Regions from separate parts of the Shewanella sp. N2AIL genome, predicted to be linked through region 2. Evidence: predicted binding sites of a transcription regulator. Region 2 holds the regulator's gene; the other holds the start of a gene.
The links. Region 2 encodes FliA, which starts transcription of late flagellar genes. Its sites were predicted from a motif close to CTAAAGNTNNNNNNNNNNNNGCCGATA; they were not measured.

Region 1: the regulator FliA is predicted to act here: its motif matches at 1,968-1,994, upstream of pomA (flagellar motor protein PomA).

The regions. Positions count from the first base shown of each region.
Region 1 is NZ_JALBYT010000002.1:329,929-334,676, reverse strand. Features, by position in the region: partial or broken gene MO387_RS03095 (valyl-tRNA synthetase) at 1-4, opposite strand, end outside; gene MO387_RS03090 (flagellar motor protein MotB) at 106-1,038, opposite strand; gene pomA (flagellar motor protein PomA) at 1,042-1,809, opposite strand; gene xseB (exodeoxyribonuclease VII small subunit) at 2,124-2,363, shown strand; gene ispA ((2E,6E)-farnesyl diphosphate synthase) at 2,366-3,247, shown strand; gene dxs (1-deoxy-D-xylulose-5-phosphate synthase) at 3,269-4,748, shown strand, end outside.
Region 2 is NZ_JALBYT010000003.1:102,345-107,092, reverse strand. Features, by position in the region: gene flhF (flagellar biosynthesis protein FlhF) at 1-992, shown strand, start outside; gene MO387_RS03540 (MinD/ParA family protein) at 997-1,878, shown strand; gene MO387_RS03535 (RNA polymerase sigma factor FliA) at 1,871-2,584, shown strand; gene cheY (chemotaxis response regulator CheY) at 2,632-3,015, shown strand; gene MO387_RS03525 (protein phosphatase CheZ) at 3,029-3,766, shown strand; gene MO387_RS03520 (chemotaxis protein CheA) at 3,782-4,748, shown strand, end outside.

The DNA.
Region 1 (4,748 bases), on a different contig from region 2:
TCATAAAGAAGTCCTCTTTATGTCAACGTATTTCAGGACGGGACAGTCCAATAAAAAAAGCCGCAACAGAATTGCGGCTTTAGATACAGCGCGTATTGAGCCTATCTAAGGCGAATTGCCAACCTGAATTTCATCAGATTCCTTGGCTTTACCTTGCTCAATGGCAATTTCCACCCTGCGGTTACGGGCACGATTCTCCGGTGAATCATTTGGCACTATCGGATTGTTAGACGCCATGCCAACCACTTTCATCCTTTTAGAATCAAAGCCTTTAACTTGTACTAACTCGTGGGCCACAGCCACAGCACGTTTACTGGATAAATCCCAGTTAGAGCTATAAAGCTCATCGCTGATTTGCATATCATCCGTGTAACCCGATACCGTAATAATCCCTGGCACATCTTTTAGCAGTTCGCCAACAGAGCGCACCACAGGTTTAAATCGAGGCTGAAGGAAGCCAGAACCAGAGGCAAATGAGCCCTTCTCACGGATACGGATAATAATCTGCTGACCTAAGGACTCAATTTCTATCGCACCATCGGTGATTTCTTTATTGAGTTCCTGCGCCATCTTCTTCACTTCTTGATTGATCTTATCCTGCGCCGCTGCCGCTTCGGCCTTAACCGCATCAGCCACTTCCTGCGCTGTTGCAGTGGCTTCGCCGCCACGCTGGGAACCACTTTGCTGCTGCACGCCGCCCGCACTGTCGTCTTCACCCGCTTGGTAATCCAATACAGGTTCCGTCATTTCATTGGTTTGTTGGTTGATTATTTCAATCGGGGTGGGATCGGGACGTCCTGGTCTAAATTCTAAGGCAATCACTGACGTCCCCTTCGGGATATCTTTGACTTCCACCTTATTTTGCACACCAAAGGCATACTTCATTGAGCCCGCGATCTGCTTAAACTTCATTACGTCCATTTCGGAAAATGACAATAACAACACGAAGAAACACATCAACAGCGACATCAAGTCAGCAAAGGTCGCCAACCACATCGGTGCTCCGGCCGGTGGACAGTTGCACTTAGCCTTAGCCATGGGCTACTCTCCGTCCGTTGTATCTATTTTGCGATTTTTCTCAGCCAGATAATTTTTCAAGAAGCCTTCAATCACCCGAGGGTTTTGTCCGTCTTGAATCGCCAATACCGCATCCATAATCAAGTTACGGTTCAGCATTTCTTCACCCATCCTAAGCGTTAACTTATCCGCGATAGGAAGACAAACCATGTTGGCGACCATAGCGCCGTATAAGGTGGTTAACAAGGCCACCGCCATTGAAGGGCCGATGGATTTAGGATCTGACATGTTTGACAGCATGGCCACAAGACCCACCAGCGTACCTATCATGCCCATTGCAGGACCTACGTCACCGAAGGCTCTAAAAATGCCGATCCCAGTACGATGGCGCTCTTCGGTCAGGGCGATATCCTTCTCTAAGGCAGCGCGCACCACTTCACCATCGTGACCATCAACGAGCATGTCGACGGCTTTTTGCATAAAGCTGTTGGTAATTTGCGCTTCTTCTAAAGCTAAAAAACCGCCTTTACGGGCGGCATCAGCCATAGTCACGGACTGTTCAATCAAATCTTCTGGCTTATCAATCTTAAAAATAAACGCTTTGGCGGCGATTTTTACCGCACTAAAAAACTGTTTAAGATTGAACTTCATCATCACCACGAAGAAGGACCCACCGAAAACAATAAGAATCGAGGGTACATCAACGAAAATCATTAAACCGCCGCTGGTGGCCATTGCCCCGAGGATAAAACCAAAGGCACCCACAATTCCAATTACTGTTGCTAAATCCACAACGGCTCCTCAATTTTCGTAATAAACGACATAATACTTACCCTAGGTAAGCAATAACACTCAGTTGTTCCACTGAATAAGATAATCCCACCGACACACATGCGAGCCTTGTCTATCAAGTTAAAAATTACCATACAAATGATGATACTATTGTCAGTTATCGGACACACACTAAGCAAGTTTAGCGACAATTTATATTTTCTGAAAAAATTTCAGTAACAAAGCGTGCTATTGAGCAAATATCTTTAGTCTGAATTTGACCCTAAAGCCGCCCTGATATACCTTGTGTCCGCTAAATCAAAGGAAGCATAAACGTGGCGAAGAAACCCGAAAATCTCAGTTTTGAAGAATCCCTTGGCGAACTTGAGCGCATTGTTGCCGATCTAGAACAAGGCGATATCTCCCTCGATGACGCGTTAAAACAATTTGAACGTGGCATCAATCTGGTTCGAAATAGCCAAGCAAAACTCGAACAAGCCCAACAAAAAGTGGCCATTTTACTGAAACAAGATGAAAATGCGCCCCTATCCCCCTATGCCGTTGAGGGCGAATAAGCGTGTTAGTCAGTGCCATTCAAGAATATCAACAACGGGTTGATAATCAATTAAAACAGCGTTTTAGTACGCTTGAAGATACCGCTCCCCAATTAAAAGCCGCCATGACTTACGGCGCATTATTGGGTGGCAAACGCATTCGACCTTTCCTCGTATACAGTGTCGGACGCATGTTTGGGGTCGAGCTCGAAAAATTAGATGCCTGCGCCGCAGCCATTGAATGTATCCATGCTTATTCATTGATCCACGATGATTTACCCGCCATGGATGATGATGAGCTGCGCCGTGGTCAGCCCACTGTGCATATCGCCTTTGATGAAGCGACCGCCATTTTAGCGGGGGATGCACTGCAGACCTTAGCCTTTGAAATTGTCACCGAAGCGGTAGCTGGGATCAGCAGCGAGCAACATATCGCTATGGTCAGAGTATTGGCAAAAGCCTCAGGTTATCGTGGCATGTGTGGCGGCCAAGCGATAGACTTAGCCTCAACCGATAAACATATTGATCTTAAAGCATTAACTCAGCTACATAATATGAAAACTGGCGCCCTTATCAGTTGCGCCGTTGAGTTAGCATTAATCGCCGCAAACGCGCCAAAAGATCAGTATGCTGCTATGATGGATTTTGCCCGTGCGGTCGGACTCGCCTTCCAAGTACAAGACGATATCCTTGACATAGTAGCCACCACCGAAGAACTCGGTAAGCCGCAAGGCTCTGATACTGAATCGAATAAGAGTACGTTTCCACAACTACTTGGACTACAAGGTGCACAAGACACCGCCAAACAACTGATCCAAGAGGCACTATCAGCGCTGGCTAAATTGCCATACAATAGCCAGTTAATTGCAGACTTCGCCCGCTATATCATTGAGCGAAGAATATAATAAGAGTCGAAGTATCTCGCTATGAGTTTGGACATTTCTCAGTTTCCCGTGTTGGCGCAGGCCAACACCCCCAATGAACTCCGCCAGCTTCCTCAGGCACTTTTACCACAAGTAGCCGACGAACTGCGCGAGTTCCTTCTTAAGTCTGTTGGCATATCCAGCGGACATTTTGCCTCTGGGCTCGGCACAGTGGAACTCACTGTTGCGTTGCACTATGTCTACAACACCCCTTTTGATCGGCTGATTTGGGATGTGGGCCATCAGGCTTATCCCCACAAAATTCTCACGGGTCGTCGCGACAAGATGCACACCATTCGCCAAAAAGATGGCTTGCATCCTTTTCCATGGCGTGAAGAAAGTGAATACGACACTTTCAGCGTTGGGCATTCAGGCACGTCTATCAGCGCCGCACTGGCGATGGCGATTGCCGCAGAAAAAGAACAAGCGGGTCGTAAAGTCGTTGCCGTGATCGGTGATGGCGCCATGACTGGTGGTATGGTGTTTGAAGCCATGAACCACGCAGGCGACTTACACAATGACATGCTCGTGGTACTGAACGACAACGAAATGTCGATCTCTGAAAATGTCGGCGCCCTCAATAACCATTTAGCCCAACTGATGTCAGGCCGTTTCTACACTACGCTGCGCGAAGGCGGCAAGAAAGTATTGAAAGGCATGCCCGTCATCAAAGAAATGGCCAAACGCACTGAGGAACACCTCAAGGGCATGGTCGTTCCTGGCACGCTATTTGAGGAGTTAGGTTTCAACTATATCGGTCCTATCGACGGCCACGATGTTGATGCTCTGGTCGAGACCATGCGTAATATGCGCAATCTGAAAGGTCCACAGGTGCTGCACATCATGACGAAGAAAGGTCGTGGTTATGAACCTGCTGAAAAAGATCCTATCGGTTGGCATGCGGTGCCTAAGTTTGACCCGTCGCTGTTTAAAAAGCCGGCTACCAAACCCGGTTTACCGACCTTTTCCCAAGTCTTCGGTAAATGGTTATGCGACATCGCTGAGCAAGATGAGAAAGTATTAGCCATTACTCCTGCGATGCGCGAAGGCTCGGGCATGGTGGAGTTTTCCCAGCGTTTCACGAAACAATATTTCGATGCGGCGATTGCCGAGCAGCATGCAGTGACTTTAGCCGCAGGTTTTGCCTGTGAAGGCTTTAAGCCTGTGGTGGCGATTTACTCGACCTTCCTGCAACGCGCCTACGATCAACTTATTCATGATGTGGCGCTGCAGCAATTACCGGTATTGTTCGCTATCGATCGCGGCGGTATTGTCGGTGCCGATGGTCCAACTCACCAAGGTGCATTCGATTTAAGCTTTATGCGTTGCATCCCCAACATGGTGATCATGGCGCCGTCGGACGAAAATGAATGTCGTCAAATGCTCTACACTGGCTATTGCTATGATGCGGGTCCAAGTGCAGTGCGTTATCCAAGGGGCAGCGCCACGGGAGCGATGCAAGTCGAAGCGATGACGGCATTAC
Region 2 (4,748 bases):
AAGTGGAGCGTCGCGAAGCGCCTGCTACGTTTGATAAGAAGCCACAAACATCACAGAAACAAAGCGCTGATATTGAGGCAATGCGTGATGAGTTAGCCTCATTGCGTAATTTATTGACACACCAAGTGTCCTCTTTGATGACAGAACATAAGAAACGCATCGACCCCGTTGGTGCTATGCTCGAAGCCAAGTTACTCGAGGCTGAATTTTCCCCTGCGGTTGCGAATAAATTAGCGGCGCTGAGCCAACATTATACGCCTGCAGAATTAGTCAGAGCCTTACCTCAAAGTTTAGCTAATATGCTTGATAATCAAGGTGATGACATTGTTAAACAGGGCGGCGTAGTGGCATTGGTGGGGCCAACTGGTGTGGGTAAAACCACGTCGTTAGCGAAACTAGCAGCCCGTTTTGCTGCCCATCACGGTGCTGAGCATGTGGCTTTGATAACGACAGATCATTATCGCATCGGAGCCTATGAGCAATTAGCAACTTATGGCAAAATAATGGGCTGCCCAGTAAAGCAAGCTCATGATCTGAATGAATTAGAGCAAATTCTCTATCAGTTTAGGAATCGCAAGCTAGTATTGATAGATACGGCTGGCATGGGACAACGAGATATGCGTCTTTACCAGCAACTTGATAATTTAACTGCAAATAGCAGGATACCTATCCGCAGTTATCTGGTACTGTCTGCGACAGGACAGCGCCGTGTGCTGCAAGATGCAGTCAATCATTTTAAACGCATTCCCCTATCTGGTGTCGTTCTCACAAAACTCGATGAATCTGTGTCGTTAGCAGGGGCATTAAGTGTGTTGATCCAAAACGGATTACCATTAAGTTATGTTACTGATGGACAAAGAGTTCCTGAAGATATGAAAGTTGCGGATACCTTAGATTTAGCCCAGCAGGCACTCGCAGCGTTAGATAGTACTGAACAACAATCATTACAAGACACAGCGTGGTCAGATAATATGGCCTGTGCATTTGAGTAGATTTATGACCCTGGATCAAGCAAGTGGTTTACGTATGATGAATCAACCCTATAACGAAAAAGTGAAAGTAATCGCGGTCACAGGTGGTAAAGGTGGCGTTGGTAAAACCAGCGTTTCCATTAATACAGCTGTGGCATTAGCCGAAAAAGGCAAGCGTGTCTTGGTACTTGATGCTGACCTTGGCTTAGCAAACGTCGATGTCATGCTGGGTATTCGTGCCGAGCGTAACCTCTCCCATGTCCTCTCTGGTGATGCAGAGCTTGACGATATTATCGTTCGTGGCCCTAAAGGGATTGGCATAGTACCAGCCACTTCAGGAACACAAGGGATGGTGGAATTAAGTCCAGCGCAACATGCCGGGTTAATTCGCGCATTTAGTGAGATGCGGACTCAGTTTGATATTCTAGTCGTAGATACTGCTGCTGGGATTTCAGATATGGTGCTCAGTTTCTCACGTGCATCGCAGGATGTGCTGGTCGTTGTTTGTGATGAACCCACATCAATTACCGATGCCTATGCCCTGATAAAAATCCTCAGCCGTGAGCATGGCGTGTTCCGTTTTAAAATAGTTGCCAATATGGTGCGTAGTTTACGCGAAGGTATGGAATTATTTGCTAAACTCAGTAAAGTGACCGACAGATTTTTGGATGTCGCCCTTGAATTGGTTGCAACAATCCCATTTGACGAAAACTTACGTAAATCAGTTCGTAAACAAAAATTGGTGGTTGAAGCTTATCCTAAATCACCAGCAGCGATTGCGTATCAAGGGTTGGCAAATAAAATTCTAAGCTGGCCTGTACCGCAGCAACCTGGTGGGCATTTGGAGTTTTTCGTTGAGCGTTTAGTACAACGACCAGATTTTCAAGAGGAAAAAACGAGTGAATAAAGCCGCTGCGTATACTTGTTTAGACAATAAATCGTCGATCGTTGAACAGTATGCTCCGTTGGTTAAAAGAATTGCGCATCATTTACTCGCCAGACTACCTGCCTCCGTGCAGTTAGATGATTTACTCCAAGCTGGGATGATGGGGTTATTAGAAGCATCATCCAAGTTTGATGGTGGCAAGGGTGCGAAATTTGAAACCTTCGCCGGCATACGCATACGTGGGGCCATGTTAGATGAAATTCGCCGTGGCGATTGGGTCCCTCGTTCCGTTCATCGTAACAACCGCAAGGTTGCACATGCAATAGATGAGTTAGAGCAAGCGCTGGGTCGTGATGCACGCGACACAGAAATTGCAGAAAAACTTGATATGACGCTCGATGAGTACCATCATATTCTTAACGATGTTTCTGTCGGAAAAATCATAGGGATAGAAGACTTAGGCGTATCTCAGGATATACTTACAGTGAGTGATCGGTCCGATGATGATTCATTTGAAGCATTAGCTGAGAACCAATTTCATTCTGCTCTGGTTGAGGCAATTAAATTATTGCCTGAAAGAGATGCATTAGTGTTATCCCTGTACTACGATGAAGCATTGAATTTAAAAGAGATTGGCGCCATTCTTGAAGTCAGTGAATCGCGGGTTAGCCAGATATTAAGTCAGGCAATGTTGCGATTGAAAGCTAAACTCAAGCACTGGACATAAGTATAATTATTAATCGAGCACAGAATGTCAGCTCACCGGAGGAAACCTTGGACAAGAATATGAAGATTCTCATTGTTGACGATTTTTCGACAATGAGGCGTATCATCAAGAACTTGTTGCGAGACTTGGGGTTTAACAACACCCAAGAAGCAGACGATGGCTCAACAGCCCTGCCGATGTTGCAAAAGGGGGATTTTGATTTTGTTGTTACAGATTGGAATATGCCCGGCATGCAAGGGATCGATCTGTTAAAAGCAATTCGCGCAGATGATTCGCTAAAGCATTTACCCGTATTAATGGTAACTGCTGAAGCAAAACGTGAACAGATTATTGCTGCCGCTCAAGCGGGAGTGAATGGATATGTGGTTAAGCCTTTTACCGCAGCAACGCTGAAAGAGAAGTTAGATAAAATATTCGAACGACTCGCTTGAGCAAGGATGAGCTATGAAGTCACAAACATCAGGGCTCATCACGCTCGAGCAAGCTCAGCACTTTGTTGAATTATTAAGTGCAGGTGAGCAAAGTCAGGCAGATGATTTATTTCGGGAGCTTGCAGCTCCACTGCAACGAGAATTATTTGAAGAGGTAGGAAAATTAACTCGGCAACTTCATAGTGCGCTGATGGATTTTCAAGTTGATAATCGTCTTTCTGAATTAGCCAATACAGAAATTCCCGATGCCAAGCAACGTTTAAATTACGTTATTGACATGACTGAACAAGCGGCAAATAAAACCATGGATGCGGTTGAAGAATGTTTACCTTTGGCCAATGCCGTAACGGTTAATATTCAAAAAGTCATGCCATCTTGGGACAGATTAATGCGACGCGAGATAGCACTGAGCGAATTTAAGGTTCTTTGTCACGATGTCCAAGATCTTATGTCCCGTAGTGCAAATGACTCGACTCGATTACGTGAATTGCTGAATCAAATTTTGATGGCGCAAGATTTTCAAGACTTAACAGGACAAATAATCCGTCGTGTTATTGATCTAGTAATGGAAGTTGAAAGTAATCTCGTTTCTATGCTGACGGTATTTGGTGAGCAACCTATGATTGAAACTCAGATTGCTCAGAAAAATAATATTGAAGCGGAAGGGCCGATAATGAATGCCGAGCTTCGTCAAGATGTAGTAACGGGTCAAGACGAAGTGGATGATCTTCTATCGAGTCTGGGTTTCTAACTGGGAGTCAATTTGATGGCCTTTGATGTAGATGAAGAGATACTCCAGGACTTTTTAATCGAAGCCGGTGAAATTTTAGAGCTTCTTCAAGAGCAACTCGTTGCGCTTGAAAATAATCCTGATGACACAAACTTGCTAAACGCCATTTTCCGAGGGTTTCATACCGTTAAAGGTGGCGCAGGCTTTCTTAGCTTAACTCCCATGGTCGATGTGTGTCATGAGGCTGAAAATACCTTCGATCTATTGCGCACAGGCAAACGCAGCGTAAACGCAGAGCTGATGGATATTATTTTGCAGGCTGTTGATGCTATTAATACCATGTTTGCTCAAACGCAGCAGGGCGAACAACAAGATCCTGCTGAGTCGGGCCTGTTGGCTAGGCTTAAAATGCTGAGTTCAGGTGCGCCATTGCCATCTGAAGTTGCGTCTGCAGAGGTGGTAGACGTTGTCGAACCAGAGCCTGTCGTTGAAGCCATTGTTGAAACTCCCGTCCCACAAGACATTCCCGCAGAGATAAGTAATAGCTCATCTTCAAGTATTGATGATATCAACGATGCTGAATTTGAAGCTTTGTTAGATGCGCTTCATGGCTCAGGAAAAGGCCCTGCGGCTGCTACCGCTGTGGCGTCTGAACCTGTGGTCGCTAAGCCAGCTGCGCCAGTTAAAGCGTCTTCAGCATCGGGTGATGACATCACTGATGATGAGTTTGAGGCATTGCTTGATGAACTACATGGTTCAGGCAAGTTTAAAGCTGAGGCAGAAGTGCCAGCTAAACCAAAGGTCGCTTCGGCTCCCACGCCTCAACCGATAGTGGATGCCGATGAAATTACCGATGACGAGTTTGAAAGATTACTCGATGAACTCCATGGTAAAGGTGCGGCCCCTGCAAAAGCAGAAGTAAAAGCGCCTACTGCACCAGTAACGCCTGCTTCGACTGTTGCACCTAAAGCTGCTCCGACTCCCACACCAGTAAAAGCTGCTG